DNA from 2 places in the Kineosporia sp. NBRC 101677 genome. Region 2 is predicted to be linked to the other one. Evidence: riboswitches for the same ligand, from Rfam matches in the RefSeq annotation. Region 2 holds a riboswitch; the other holds the start of a gene.
The links. Region 2 has a riboswitch for thiamine pyrophosphate ahead of QSK18_RS04545 (ECF transporter S component). Riboswitches for the same ligand answer to the same signal wherever they lie in the genome.
Positions count from the first base shown of each region.

Region 1: another riboswitch for thiamine pyrophosphate. It lies ahead of thiM (hydroxyethylthiazole kinase); the one in region 2 lies ahead of QSK18_RS04545 (ECF transporter S component).

Region 1 is NZ_BSTA01000015.1:94,632-102,039, forward strand. It holds gene QSK18_RS32100 (SAM-dependent methyltransferase) at 1-546, shown strand, start outside; gene QSK18_RS32105 (hypothetical protein) at 705-956, shown strand; partial or broken gene QSK18_RS32110 (glycosyltransferase) at 1,187-2,392, opposite strand; gene QSK18_RS32115 (TylF/MycF/NovP-related O-methyltransferase) at 2,473-3,318, opposite strand; gene QSK18_RS32120 (acyltransferase family protein) at 3,436-5,544, opposite strand; TPP riboswitch at 5,934-6,030, shown strand; gene thiM (hydroxyethylthiazole kinase) at 6,023-6,844, shown strand; gene thiE (thiamine phosphate synthase) at 6,841-7,408, shown strand, end outside.
Region 2 is NZ_BSTA01000001.1:989,750-997,157, forward strand. It holds gene QSK18_RS04525 (DUF8596 domain-containing protein) at 1-604, shown strand, start outside; gene QSK18_RS04530 (NADH-ubiquinone oxidoreductase-F iron-sulfur binding region domain-containing protein) at 601-1,851, shown strand; gene QSK18_RS04535 (energy-coupling factor transporter transmembrane component T family protein) at 1,855-2,646, opposite strand; gene QSK18_RS04540 (ABC transporter ATP-binding protein) at 2,643-4,184, opposite strand; gene QSK18_RS04545 (ECF transporter S component) at 4,177-4,947, opposite strand; TPP riboswitch at 4,998-5,104, opposite strand; gene QSK18_RS04550 (hypothetical protein) at 5,211-5,363, shown strand; gene QSK18_RS04555 (DUF4235 domain-containing protein) at 5,443-5,718, shown strand; gene mmuM (homocysteine S-methyltransferase) at 5,721-6,617, shown strand; gene QSK18_RS04565 (IPT/TIG domain-containing protein) at 6,705-7,408, opposite strand, start outside.

The DNA of each region.
Region 1 (7,408 bases), on a different contig from region 2:
AACCTGCACGAGACCGCGCAGTCGGTGGCGCCGGACGCGCACGTGGTCTACGCCGACAACGACCCGGTGGTGCTGGCGCACGCCCGGGCGCTGATGATCAGCAACGAGGTGGGGCAGGTCGCCTACATCGCCGCGGACGTGCGGCGGCCGGAGGCGATCCTGGCCGATCCGGAGCTGCGGGCCCAGCTCGACCTCGAGCGGCCGGTCGCGCTGATGCTGATCGCGGTGCTGATGCTGATCGACGACCGGGAGGACGTGCAGGGCTCGGTGGCCAAGCTGCGCGAGGCCCTGCCGTCCGGCAGCTACTTGGCCATCACTCATCCCACGGCCGACTTCGACCCGCCGGTGGTGAACGAGGTCACCGAGTCGGCGCGGGCCTCGGGCATGACCTTCGTGCCGCGGGCCAAGGCCGAGGTCGAGCAGTTCTTCGGCGACTGGGAGCTGATCGAGCCGGGGCTGGTGCCGGTGCGCGCCTGGCGGCCCGACGGCCCGGTGGAGGACCCGCAGTCGGCCTGGTACTGGGCAGGCGTGGCCCGCAAGCCGTAGGCCGGGAGGTCGCGACTGGCGGGACGGGCGGGGCTGACTAGATTGGGGCGCAGTGGGACAGCGGGGTTGAGCACCAGGCCTGGCCTGTCCCGGCAAGTGCTGAGGAGTGGGCGGTCATCGGCAAGCAGAGCACTGCCGTAGCAGCGACCGGCACCTGGGTGGACCCGGACGGAGTCCGGCGTCCCTCGGGTGAGGTGCACGGCTGGCGGCAGGGGATGAACCAGACGTTGTGCGGGCTGGCGCTGAGCCGGTCGCGGCTCAGTCGCTTCCCGCACGTCTCCTGGGCCGACGCCGACCCGGCCACCGGGGCGCACGCCGACGCGGTGGCCGAGGTGTGCCCACGCTGTGCCGCGGCGATGGGGGTGCGGCGTGACAGCCGGCCCTGGACACGCCACGACCCCCGACCCTGAGCAGCTCAGCAACCAGTCAGCTTCTCTTCCCCCGGAGGCGATCAGTCATGTTCTTCTTCTTCTCCAACCGCCTCGGCTGCCTCGGCTCGATCGCCGTCAGCATCATCGGCACCCTGATCGTCGTCGCCCTCCTGGCCATGTTCCTCTGAGGCCACCCGGTGCAGCAGTGTCTGCCAGTCGCGCAGATACTGCTGCACCGAGTGGGTTCCGGCCTCGGCCCGGGCCGCCGTGCTCAGCCGGGCCAGCAGATCCGGGTCGCGCACGAGCCGCAGCATCTGGTCGGCCAGTTCGCCGGTGTCACCCGGGCGCACCAGAAAACCGGCTGATCGCATCTGTTCCCGCGGACCGTAGGCGATGTCGTAGGCGATCACCGGGCACCCCCGGGCCAGGGCCTCCAGCACCACCAGCGGGTAGCCCTCGAACCGGCTGGTCAGCAGGAGCGCGGTGGCGGTGTGCAGTTGCTCCTTGGCCGCCGCGTCGTAACCCCGCAGCCGAACTGCGTGCTCGAGACCACTCGTCCGTAATTGGTTCTGCAACTCCTCCCGAAGGCTGCCCTCGCCGTAGATGTCCAGAGTGGCCCCCGGCTCCTCGGCGACCACCGTGGCGAAGGCGCGTACAGCGTCCTCAATCTGTTTCTGTCGTTCCAGCCGCCCGATCATGACGAACCGTTGCGCTTGCCTGGCCTTTTCGTCTCCGACGGAGGGTTCGGTCACCGGATTCGGGATGACGTAAACGTTGTCGGCGGTGTCGAAGCGCCGGACGATGTCCTCACGCTGCCGTTCGGTCAGGGTGACCAGGGCCGAGAGCTGAGGAATGGCCTCGAGCACCGGCAGATGGGTGGGATGCGGCTCCGAATCCGGGTGGTACGGCTCGAGAACGTGGATGTTGTGCACCACATGGATCAGCCGTACCTGTTCCTGATGGGCCAGCGGAACCAGGTGGCGCAGGGCGAAACGGCTGTCGGAGACGACGAAGACGGGCGTCGAGGGGTCGGGGTCGAACAGGCCGGTGACCCACCACCGGCGCAGGGCGCCCAGCCCGCCGAACCGACGCACCACCCGGTTGTTCCGGTCGGCCAGCAGCAGACCCTGCGAACTGCGGCGCAGATAGACGCTGCCGTCGGCCCGCCGGTAGTCGGTCATCACCGCCGTGCCCTTGGAGTACGAACTCAGATGCACCGTGCCGTCCGGATGCGGCTGGTCGGTGCGGTCCAGGTCCACCGGATCGGGCAGTGGGGGAGCCTGATCCGGGGCCAGGGGCGGTGGCTCGTTGCGCAGCCATTCGAACAGGTTCAGGATCACCGTGCTCGGGGCGATCTGCCCAGCGGCCGCGAGTTCCGCGCGGATGTGCGGGTAGTCGGGCTGGTCGTCGAAAGACAGCAGGGTGGGCGTGATCCCGGCCTGCTCGGCGAAGAGCCGGTTGCGCAGCAGGAACATCGCCGTCTGCCCACCCCGGCCCAGGGCCAGGCGGGAGGTGACGGCGAGGTACTGACCCGGGGGGAAGGCGAAGCCGGGCACTAGGGCTTGATCGCGACGCGACCGGTGCCGGCCCGCCACAGGGCCAGCTGGAAACCGTTGTCCCGCAGCCACTCGTCGGTGGCCTGCCGGGCCCCCTGCCACCAGCCGTAGTCGTCGAGGATGAGCACCCCGCCGGAGACCAGGCGCGGGTACAGGTGTTCCAGCTCGTGGCGGGTGGAGGAGTACCAGTCGGTGTCCAGGCGCAGCAGGGCGATCGACTCGGGAGCCTCCTGCGGCACCGTGTCCTCCACCTTGCCGGGCACGAAGTGCACCCGCTCGGCCGGGTAGGGCACCGTCTCGAAGCCGGCCTTCACGTCCTCCAGCGAGGCGTAGGCCCAGATGGTCTGCTCACGGGTGCCCTCGGCGAGCAGTTCCTGCGCGGTGCGGCCGTCGGTGCGCACGTCGTTCTCCTCTGGCGGCGGCATGCCCTCGAAGGTGTCGAACAGGTACAGCTCGCGGGACTGATCGCCGCCGGCGGTCAGGGTGCGGGCCACCGCGTGCATCGAACCACCGCGCCAGACACCGCATTCCACCACGGCGCCCGGGACCTGGTGGTCGCGGATGTACCGGGTGGCGGTGATCAGCGCGTGCAGCTTGTCGTTGCTGGTCATCGTGTAGGGGCGGACCGCGGTGATGACGTCCTTGATCTCGTCGTCGAAGTCCCGGGGGAACGGCTTGGCCTTGCTCGCGCTCTTCGGGGCGGCGGGAGCAGAGGCAGGGGTGGAGGCAGAGCCGGCGAGGCGTTCCAGGCGAGCGGTCGCCTTCTCCAGGCGGGTGACCGTCTTGTTCAGCCCGCGCGGAGCCGCCGGGGCCGGCCGCGACAGCTGGTACCCCGTGGCGCGCACCAGTAGGCCATTTACCGTTCGCTTGAGATTCACATGTCACATTAGACACGTTTGCCCGCCGTTCTGCTGGCCAGAACGGGTACAAACGGGCAATTGACTCGGAAAAAAGGCTTGCGGTCAGCTCTCCGGCGGCAGAAGTCGCTGCAGCAGGCGAGGTTTGAGCACCTCGGCGAGCCGGGTACGGACGAACGGGGCCAGGGTGCGTGAGTAGGTGCCGGTGAGGTGGTGGTCGTCGCGGTAGATGAGGGCGTCGCCGATCACCGAGGGGCACTGCTCGTCGGTGCACAGACGGTCGTTGAGGTCGAGCACCGGGTCACCGGCCCGCTGGGCGGCGGTCCGGACCACGCCTTCCCCGGCCAGTGCCTCCTCGCGGTCCTTGGCGCAGTTGGCCAGCGTGTTCAGGTTGAGGCTGACGCACTCGGGCACGTCCATCGCCATCCGCGGGGTCTCGGCGAAGGTCACCACCGGGATGCCCGCCCGCTTCATCTCGGCCAGCCGCACCCGCAGACCGCGGATCATCTCGCGGCGCTTCACCTCGCCGCGCACCACCTTCCCGTTCTTGAACACCGGGTAGGTCTCCAGTTGGGTGGTGAACAGCAGGTCCGGGTCCATCGCGGTGACCTGATCGCGCACCGCCTGGTTCCAGTCGATGCAGGAGGTGTAGAGCGCCCCGCTCTCGAATCGCCGGGTGTCGGAGAAGGCGCAGCCGGCCTTGGTCATCGAGATCAGCTGCCAGCGTTCCTGCCGGGCGATCTCCTCCAGCGCGGGGATCCACTGGCCCATCTTGGAGTCGCCGACCGCCACGACGGTGGGGGAGTCCGGCCCGGCGCGGAAGTCGAACACGCAAGGACGGACGGTTGCGTCGGCGTAGTTGGACGGGCAGCCGCGCGTGTAGATCTCGCCGCTGTCGTTCTTGGCCTCCTCCGGTCGCGGGGTGAGGGCCTTGGCTGCCGGCTGCACCTCGATGGTGCCCGCCGCGCCCACGGCGTGCACCGCTTCCTGCACCGAGCGGGCCTGAGCCAGGAGCGTTCCCGAACCGGCGGCCACCAGGGCCAGGGTCAGACCGCCGGCCAGGCCCAGCCCGGTAGGGGCCCAGAAGCGGGCGGTGCGGGCGGGATTCTCGACCAGCGCATAGGTGGCGGCGGCCAGGGCCAGGCTGATGGCCACGACGGCCAGGCCCTCGACCACGGTCAGGTCGCCGTCGACCTGGGCGAACACCACCAAGGGCCAGTGCCAGAGGTAGAGCGAGTAGGAGATGTCGCCGATCCGGGTCAGCGCGGGGTTGGACAGCAGCAGGTGGGCGCCCTGTGCGGCCAGGCCGTAGCGCAGGATCAGCATCGTGCCGACGACCACCACCACGGTGAGCGGGCCCGGCCACATGGTTTCCGGCCGCACCACGAAAAGGGCGCCGAGAATCAGGGCCAGTCCGCTCCAGCCGAGCAGGGCGCGGCTCCAGCGCTGGCCCTGGGTGGCTGCGCGGGCGTGGGCCCGGCGGCGGGCCCGCGGCATGGTGATCGCGCACAGGGCGCCGGCCGCGAGCTCCCAGACCCGGGTGTGGGTGGTGAAGTAGGTCTGGGGTGAGTAGGTGAGCAGGGCCAGCAGCAGGGAGCCGGCGATCACGGCGCTGATCACGCCGATCGCGACCTTCTTGGTGCGGGCCAGCAGCACCAGGCTGATCAGCAGGGGCCAGGCGAGGTAGAACTGCTCCTCGATGGCCAGCGACCAGAAGTGCTGCAGCGGGCTGGGGGCGGCGCCCTCGCTGAGGTAGTCGACCGATCCGGCGGCCAGGCGCCAGTTGATTGCATAGGCCGCCGAGGCGATGGCGTCCTGCCCGACGCTTTCCCAGCGGGAGGCGGGCAGCCACCAGCGTGCGGTCAGGCAGGTGACGAGCAGCACCAGGACGCTGGCGGGCAGCAGCCGGCGGGCGCGCTTGGCCCAGAACGCGGTCAGCGAGATCCGGCCGGTCTTCTGGTGCTCGCGCACCAGCAGGCCGGTGATCAGGAAACCGGACAGGACGAAGAAGACGTCGACGCCGAGGAAGCCGCCGCTGGGCCCGAGACCGGTGTGGTACAGCAGGACCATCAGGACGGCGACCGCCCGCAGGCCCTGCACGTCGGTGCGGAAACCGGCGCCCGGAGTGGTGACCGGCAGCCGGTTGGTGTGCGGCGTCTGAGGGCGCCGGTTCTGCCGGGGTATCCGGGGGCCGCCGGACGGGCGGCGCAACACCTGGAGGACGTCGGTGCCGGGTGTTCGGGTGACCCGGACCGATTCTGTGGTGCTGGTTCTCGTGCGCGGGCGAAGGGGGAGGCCGGTGCCTGCTTCCACGTGCGTCCCCCGGGGATGGGTCATGCCGTCCTGGCGTGTCGCATCCCTTCGATCCGTGTCACCAGGATGGCCTTGCTGATCACGTTGTGTGATCCCGTCCGGGCAAGTTACCGCACGACGCGGGCCGGTGTCGCCCGCCGCGCGGCCGTCGTGTCCACCCCCGCCGCTCCGAGGGCTTTGCCTGCGCCGCAACGATCTTCGCAGTGTCCGATGTGCCCCGGAACGCCTCCCGGGGCCTGAGGCCGAAAGGCGGGTGTTGCGCGGATCGGGCCGGAAATGAGAATGTCCTGCTAAGAGACACGGGGTGCCCCGCAATCGGTGGCTGAGATGAAACCCGTTGAACCTGATCTAGTTCGTACTAGCGAAGGGATGTCTGCGGATGCCGGATTTTGCCGTGCCCGTGAACACCGTTGTCGTGCCGAGTTCCGTCGAGTTGCTGGCCCGGGTCAGGCAGCACTCGCCGCTGGTCCAGTGCATCACCAACGACGTCGTGGTCAACTTCACCGCGAACGTCCTCCTGGCGGTCGGGGCCGCTCCGGCGATGGTCGACATCCCCGAGGAATCGGGTATTTTCGCGCAGGTCGCCGGAGGGCTGCTGATCAATCTCGGCACCCCGCACGCCGGGCGCAGGGCCGCGATGGAGGTGGCGGCGCAGGCCGCCGCCACCGCCGGAACTGCGTGGGTGCTCGATCCGGTGGCGATCGGCGCGCTGCCCGTGCGCACGGCGCTGGCCCACCAGTTGCGCGAGCTGCGCCCGACGATCGTGCGGGGCAACGCCTCGGAGATTCTCGCTCTGGCGGGAACCGGGACGGGTGGACGAGGGGTGGACGCCACCGCGACGGTCGACGCGGCCGAGGTCGCGGCCGCTGAGATCGCCTCCGGCACAGGGGGAGTGGTGGCGGTCTCGGGCGCCGTCGACCTGATCACCGACGGCACTCGTACCGTGCGCCTGGCCAACGGCCACGAACTGCTCACGAAGGTCACCGGCGGCGGTTGTGCGCTGGGCGCCGTGATGGCCGCCTTCGCCGCGGTCGAGACCGACCGCTTGGCCGCCACCACGGCCGCGGTGCTGGTGTACACGGTGGCCGCGCAGAAGGCGGCCGAGGTGGCGGCCGGTCCGGGGTCGTTCGCGGTCGCCTTCCTGGACGCCCTGGCCTCGGTCGACGGTGACGACCTCGAGCGCCTGGCCCGGGTGTCGTGACCGGCCTCGGTCTCCACCTCGGTCTCTACCTGGTCACCGATTCCGGGCTGGCCGAGCGGGCCGGGCACACGCTGCCCGACCTGGTCGCGGCGGCCGTGGCGGGCGGTGTGACCACCGTGCAGGTGCGCGAGAAAGAGCGTCCTGCGGGCGATTTCCTGCGTACGGTGATGGAGGTCGGCGAAGTCGTCCCGGAGGGCGTCACGCTGCTGGTCAACGACCGGGTCGACGTGTACCTGGCCGCCCGGGAGCAGGGGGCGCCGGTCGCCGGGGTCCACGTGGGCCAGGAGGACCTGCCCGCTGTTCTGGTCCGGCAGCTGATCGGCCCGCAGGCGGTGCTCGGGCTCAGCGCCGCGCACCCGGAACAGCTGGCGGCGGCAGCAGCCAGCCCGGCGCGGGTCGACTACGTAGGTATCGGGGTGCTGCGCGCCACCGACACCAAGCCCGACGCGCCCGCGCCCCTGGGGATCGAAGGCATGCGCGAGCGCGCGGCCCGTTCGGCCCTGCCGGCGGTGGCGATCGGCGGGATCAAGGTTCAGGATGCGGCAGCCCTGGCCGGCAGCGCAC
Region 2 (7,408 bases):
CTGGTTCCTGAACCGCGGCACCGGCGTGATCCTGCTGGTGCTGATGACCGGCTCGGTCTGCCTCGGGGTGCTCTCCACGGTCCGCGCCTCGTCGGTGTTCTGGCCGCGCTTCGTCACCCAGCAACTGCACCGCAACCTGTCCCTGCTCTCGGTCGCCCTGCTGATCGCGCACGCCGCCCTGGCGGTGATCGACGAGTTCGTGAACATCCGCTGGTGGGACGTGCTGATCCCGTTCCTCGGCGAGTACGAACCGCTCTGGCTGGGTCTGGGCACGCTGTCCACCGACCTGGTGATCGTCACCGTGCTCACCGGCCTGTCCCGCACCCGGTTCCGTTCCCGCACCTGGCGCGCCATCCACCTCACCTCCTACCTGGGCTGGGCCGCGGGCCTGGTGCACGGGTTCGGGATCGGCACCGACAGCCGCGAGACGTGGTCGGTGGGGATCAGCGTGGCCTGCGTGGGTCTGGTCGCCGGGGCGATCGCCGTGCGGCTGAGCACGCTGGGCCAGGAGAAGCAGCTGGAGCGCCGCTCCGAGTCCCGCCGGCCCACCGGTTCGGGCTACGAACCGGCCCAGAGCCGACGCAGCCGCAGGAGGAACCGATGACGCATTCGCTGCTGGAAGCCGGTTTCCACGGCGAGGTCTCGGTGCTCGACGGGCCGCTGCTGCTGCGCGGTCTGGACGTCGGGCCCGACCTGCCCGAGCACCGGCGGTTGTGGCGTGAGCCGGCCCCCCGCACGGCGGCCCAGCTGGTCGACCTGAGCTGGAAGATCGGGCTGACCGGGCGCGGCGGGGCGGAGTTCCCGTTCGCCCGCAAGCTGCAGGCCGCGCACGAGTCGGGGCGCAAGCGGGAGCTGGTGGTGAACTGCTCCGAGGGTGAGCCGGCCAGCGCGAAAGACAGTGCGCTGATGCTGGCTGCGCCGCACCTGGTGCTCGACGGGGCCCAGTTGCTGGCCGAGGCGCTGGAGATCACCCACGTGCACGTCTCGGTGCCGGGTGAGCGGCCGAGTGTGGTGGCGGCGGCCAAGGCGGCGATCCGCGAACGGCGACGCGGGCGTAAGGCGGTTGCGTTCGAGCTGCACACCACCAGCGGCGGTTTCGTGGGTGGGCAGGCGCGGGCGGTGCTGGAGATGGTGTCCGGGCGGGACAATCTGCCGGTCACCGCGAAGGAGCCGGAGGCGATCTCGGGGTTGCGGGGGCGCCCGACCATGCTTTCCAACGCCGAGACTCTGGCGCATCTGGCCGCGGTGAGTGATCTGGGGCCGGAGGCCTATGCGGCGTGGGGCACACCGGCCGAGCCCGGCACCCGGCTGCTGTCGATCTCGGCCGACGGCCCGGGCGGCCTGGTCATCGAGGCGCCCTACGGGGTTCCGCTGGCCGAACTGCTCAGCTTCTGCGGCTACGACCCGGCCCGGCCCCTGCTGCTGGGTGGCTACCACGGCACCTGGCTGGCCCCCTACCAGGTCACCAACTGCACGCTGAGCAGCACCGACCTGGCCCGCTTCGGGGCCCGGCTGGGCGCCGGGGTGCTGTTGCCGATGCTGCCCGGCGACTGCCCGCTGAGCTACACCGCGCAGATCGTCGACTACCTGGCCCAGCAGCGGGCCAAGCGCTGCGGCCCGTGCACCAACGGTCTGCCCGCCCTGGCCGCGGCCTGCATCCGGCTGCCCGGGGTGCGCTCGCGGCGCGAGTCGGCCGACCTGGTGCGGCGTCTGCAGGAACTGACCGGGCTGGTCACCGGGCGCGGCGCCTGCGCCCACCCCGACGGTACGGCCCGCCTGGTCAGTTCCATGCTCGACACCTTCGCCCCCGAGATCGAGAACCACGTGGACGGGTACTGCCACTACGCCTGAGCTTCAGGTCAGCAGCAGCTCCCAGGTTCCGGCCCAGACCCCGGCGGCGGTCGCCAGCACCGCCACGGCCACTCCGCCCAGCACCACCAGCGCGTCGCCGCGGCCGAACACCGACCGGCGGGCCCAGGTGCGCGGGGCATCCACCCCGAAACCGCGGGCCTCCATCGTGGTCGCCAGCACGGTGCCCCGCCGGATCGCGATCACCAGCAGCGCGAACACCTGACCGGCGAACTGCCTCGGGCCGTGGTCGAGCCCGCGGGCCCGCCGGGCCATGGTCAGCGTCTGCCACTCCTGGGCCAGCAGCCCGACCAGGCGCAGCGAGGCAAGTGCCGAGAGCACGAAACGGTGTGGCAGGCGCAGGTTCTGGGAGAGCGAGTCGGCCAGGTCGGTCGGGTCGGTGGTGGCCAGCAGCACCACCCCGGGCAGTCCGATGGCCAGGATCCGCAGGGTGATCGCGATGGCCGAGGTGAGCGAGCCGTCGGTGACCGTCACCGGCCCCAGCCCCAGCAGGGTGCTGCCACTGTCCACCCCGAAGAACAGGGTCAGGATGCCCGCCGGGATCGCCCCGAGCAGGATGATCCAGCTGGCACGGAACAGCTTTCGCGGGCCGAGGCCGCACCACGGCAGGGCCGCCAGTTCCAGCGCCAGGGCCACCCCGGCCGTGACCGGGTCGACGGTGAGAATCAGCGCCACCGAGATCACCGAAGCCACGGCCAGTTTCGCGGCCGGGTTGGCCCGGCCGATCGGCGCGGTCGAGGCCTCGCGCTGATCGAGGCCGTTCAGCAGCAGACTCACAGCGTCACCACCGATCCGTGCCCGGCCAGCACCTTCACCAGCTCGTCGTCGTGCGTCGCGGCCACCACCGCCCGGCCCTCCCCGAGCAGCTCCACCAGCAGAGCCGCGAGTTCCGCCCAGGTGCGGGCGTCCTGGCCGAAAGTCGGCTCGTCGAGCACCAGCACGTCCGGTGCAGTGGCCAGCACCGTCGCCACCGAAAGCCGCCGCTGCTCACCCCCGGAGAGGGTGTACGGGTTGGCGCGGGCAAGATGGTCCAGCCGCAGTCGTTCGAGCAGATCACCACCAAAGGACGTTTGTGGCGGGCGATGTTTCCGGAAGCGCCTTTTGTGTTGGGCGGCCACCCGTTCCGGGCCCACGGCCAGCTCCTGCGCCACCGTCGGGGCGACGAACTGGTGCTGGGGATCCTGGAACACGGTCCCGATCCGGCTCACCAACTGCCCGGCCCGCCAGGTGTGGGGCTGCGGCCCGGCGCCTTTGGCCAGCTCCTCCGAGGCGGCCAGGCTGCCCCCGGCCGGAGCCGTGAGCCCGGCCAGGGCCAGAGCCAGGGTGGACTTGCCCGCGCCGTTGGCCCCCGTGATCGCCAGGGCCCGGCCGGCCTGCACCACCAGATCCACGTCCCGGACCGGCGGGTGCTCCTGACCAGGCCGCCGGGCCGCCAGCCCTCGGGCCGTCAGCAGTGCCACCCCCGTGCCCACAGCGTTCCCCGAGACAGCAGCGGCAGCCGCGTCGACCCGTCCATTGTCTGGCTTTTCGGCCCCGAAGCCCTCCGGTACCCATACCCCGGCCGCCGCCAGCGAACGTCCTTGCTCTGTGAAAACCCGCCCGGGCTCGCCCTCGGCCCGCACCCCGCCGCCCGGCTCCAGCACGATCACCCGGTCGACCAGCGAGAGCCAGGGCTGCACCCGGTGCTCGATCAGCACGCAGCCCGCGCCGGTCATCTCCAGCACCGTGGCGATGGTGCGCCTGACCTGCTCGGCGCCCTCCGGATCGAGCATCGCCGTCGGCTCGTCGAGCAGCAGCAACCCCGGCCCGAGCGCCAGCACCCCGGCCAAGGCCAGCCGCTGACGTTCACCGCCGGACAACTGGCCGGTCGAATGCCCCACCGGATAAGGGAATCCGACCCCGTCGAGGGCCTTGTGCACCTTCGGCCAGATCTCGGACTCCGGCACCGCGTGGTTCTCCAGACCGAACGCCACGTCGTCGCCGCACCGCGCCAGCACGGTCTGAGCCTCCGGGTCCTGCAGCAGCAGCCCGGTCACCGCATGACCGTCACGCACCGCCTCCTGTCGGGCCTGCCGAGTGGGAACGCCGTCGAACAGCAGCGTGCCCTCCTCGTCGCCGCCCGACTCCTCCGGATCCAGCAGACCCGCCAGCCCGGCCAGCAGCGTCGACTTGCCCGCGCCGCTGGCCCCCAGCAGCATCACCCGCTCCCCCGGCTCGATCCGCAGATCCAGCCCACGCACCGCCCAGGCCTTGCGGGTGGAGTGCCGCCAGCCCCAGCCCCGCGCCTCGACCAGCGCGGGACGCACGTCAGACACGTTCGGCAGTCCGGCCCGAAGCCAGCGGGGCCAGCGCTCCGGTGCGGGCCAGGGCCTGGGTGAGCAGCCACGACCCGAGCCCGGCGATCACCACGCCGGAAGCGGCGGCGACCCCGATGTAGGCCAGTTTGGTGCCGGCCCCCAGCTCCGGGTAGTAGATCAACGTGTCCAGCATGCCCACGGCAACGCCGGCCCCGGCCCCGGCCAGCAGCGCGGTGACCAGGCCGTAGCTGCGGTAGAGCAGCAGCGCGAACACCACCTCGGCGCCCATCCCCTCGACCAGGCCGTACCAGACCGTGCTGAAGCCCCACTCGTTGCCGACCAGAGCCGACAGCGACGCCGCCACCAGCTCGGTGTAGACCCCGGCGCCCGGACGCCGGACAACCAGCGCACCGAGCACCGCCGGGAACAGCCACATGCCCACGACCAGGGCAGACGCCGGCGGAACGAGGGCGTCGCGCAGCGGGGTGGAGGCCACGTTCCAGGCCGCGAAGATCAGCCCGCTGGCCACCCCGAGCACGCTGGCCACCACGATGTCGACCACCCGCCAGCGCCCGGCCCTGGCGGTGGAGGCGGCCACCGCGACCCCGGCCATGCCCACGAACAACGCGACCGGCAAGGTCAGGTCGGCCAGCGGGGTCCCGAACAGGCTCGTGCCCTCAGGCAGCCCGACCAGGTAGATGATCACGCCCACCAGCACCGAGCCGATCGCGATGATCAGGCGAGGTCCGGTCCAGGGCCCAGCGCTCACGTTGGTGCTCATGCGAAGTTCCTCCGTCATCGGAGGGGGGCCGCCCGCCGGGTGGGCAGACGGCCGAGGACAGCTCGACTCCCTTCGCCGGCATGACCCGGATCAGGTTCGAGGGTCTGCGGTCACCCGCACTCTCAGCGCCCCTTCTGGCGCTCCCCTGTCGCACCGGTGACGTTACACCTACTCAGCGGTCAGCGTGATCCCGGTTCCGCAGTCGGTGATCAACTCTGCGTAACCCCTAGGACGCAGAGGTGAACGTCTGTCACGCTGGTGCGGTGATCTTCAGGATGCTGCGCAGCACCACCCAGTCCGGCAGCGGGCCCAGCCCGCTCGCCCGGCTGCTCGCCCTGCTGCTGCTCATCGGCATGCTCGGGCTCACCGCGCCGGTGCTCGTCCCGGTCTTGCGCTGGGTGATCAACCTGCTGTGATGATGCTTGGCTCGCACTTGTGAGCGAGGATTGACCCGAAGGTCCGGACGTCAGCGGCGCGGTGAAGGAGATCAGGCAGATGAACTCGGTGATGTGGAAGGTCCTGTCGGCGGCCTCCGCCATCGCGGCGGCCCAGGCGGCCAACCAGACGCTCAACATCATCTGGAAGGGCGCGACCGGCGGTCAGCCGCCGACCGTGCCCGAAGACCCGGAGACCACCTGGAAAGAGGCGATCGCCTGGGCCGCGCTGTCCGGCGCGATCATGGGCGTGGCCCGCATGTTCGCCACCCGCAAGGCGGCGGCGTACTACGTGAAGTCCACCGGCACCATGCCCAAGGCCCTGATCCGGGACTGAAATTGCTCTCAGCACTGAACGGCGGCCAGCCCCTCGTCCTGGACGGGGGGCTGTCCACCGAACTCGAACGCCGCGGCCACGACATCACCGGCCGCCTCTGGTCCGCCCAACTCCTGCTCGACGCCCCCGCGGCCGTGGTCGAGGCCCACCGCGCCTTCCTCGACGCGGGCGCAGACATCATCACCACCGCCAGCTACCAGGCCTCCCCCGAGGGCTTCGCCCGCGCCGGCTTCGACGCCGCCACCGCAGCCGAGCTGATCCGGCTCTCGGTGCAGCTGGCTCAGCAGGCCATCGAAGCCTCGGGCCGCCCCGCCCTGATCGCCGGCTCCGTAGGCCCCTACGGCGCAATGCTCGCGAACGGCGCGGAATACACCGGTGACTACGGCTCAGTGACCCTGGCCGACCTACGGGCCTTCCACCGCCCACGCCTGGAAATCCTGGCCGAAGCCGGCGTAGACGTCTTGGCCGTAGAGACCGTCCCCTCCCTCCTGGAGGTAGAGGCCCTCCTGGCCGAACTGGACCGCCTGAACCACCCCGTCTGGCTCTCCCTCACCACCGACGGCGTACGCACCCGCCGCGGCGAACCCGCCGAAACCGCCTTCAGCATGGCCAAATCCGTGCCTGCCGTGGTTGCCGTCGGCGCAAACTGCACTGACCCTGCAGGGGTCGGAGCGGCGGTCAAAGTAGCAACGGACGCCAGCGGCAAGGCCGGGGTCGTGTACCCGAACAGCGGCGAGGGCTGGGACGCGGTTGCCCGCGCCTGGACGCCGGCCGCTGCTTCACAGGGTTTGCTGATTGGGGACGTGGACGGCTGGGTCGCATCCGGAGCCCGCATCATCGGTGGTTGTTGTCGGGTCGGGCCGGAGCAGATTGCGGCTGTAGCAGCAGCTTTGCGCTGAGCCGCTGTATCTAGACGCGGAAAGGCCGAAGCCCGGCCCTCGTTCGAGGGCCGGGCTTCGGTTTTGCTGCGCTTCGAGTTACTCCGATCAGAACGGGGCGACCGTGTAGGTGGCGCCGCGGGAGACTGCAGTGAACGTGCTGACCGTGGTCGCGGCGGGCGCGGCAGTGAGCACGTGGACCGTGTACGGGCCGGAGTCGCCGGCGGCCGTGAGGTCAGGCAGTCGGCAGGTCAGTTCGGTGTCGCTGATCACCTGGATCGTCCCGCAGTTGTCCAGTGCGGTCGCGTCTGCGAGGGTGGTGGCCGTGGAGATGTTGGTGCCGGCCGGGGCCAGCTTGACCACCGAACTGTCGGCCACGAGAGTGCCGCCGGCAGCGAACTTCTTGGCCTCGAAGTCGACGCCGGTCACCGTGATGACACGCCCTGCGGTGCCGTCACCGAAGGCCGGAGAGACCTTGGCTGCGTCGAGGTAGTCGAAGTTGGACGTCGAGGTCGCCGTACCACCGTCGGTCTTGACCACAATCGCCTTGTCGTCCCCGGTTCCGGCCGGGACCATGCCGGTCAGGACGTCGTCACCGGCGTTGCCGCTGTCGTCGTCGTCGGCGCCAAGAACGACCTTGACCCCGGTGAGCGCCTTACCACCGATGGTTGCCGTGGTCTTGCTGGTGAAGTTCTCACCTGTGATGGAGATGGACGAGCCACCGAAGACCGGGCCGGTTGTGGCGGTGACACCACCACCAGTCGTGTTGATCGTCGGCGCCTTGAACAGCTTCATCTTGGCTGTGCCCACCA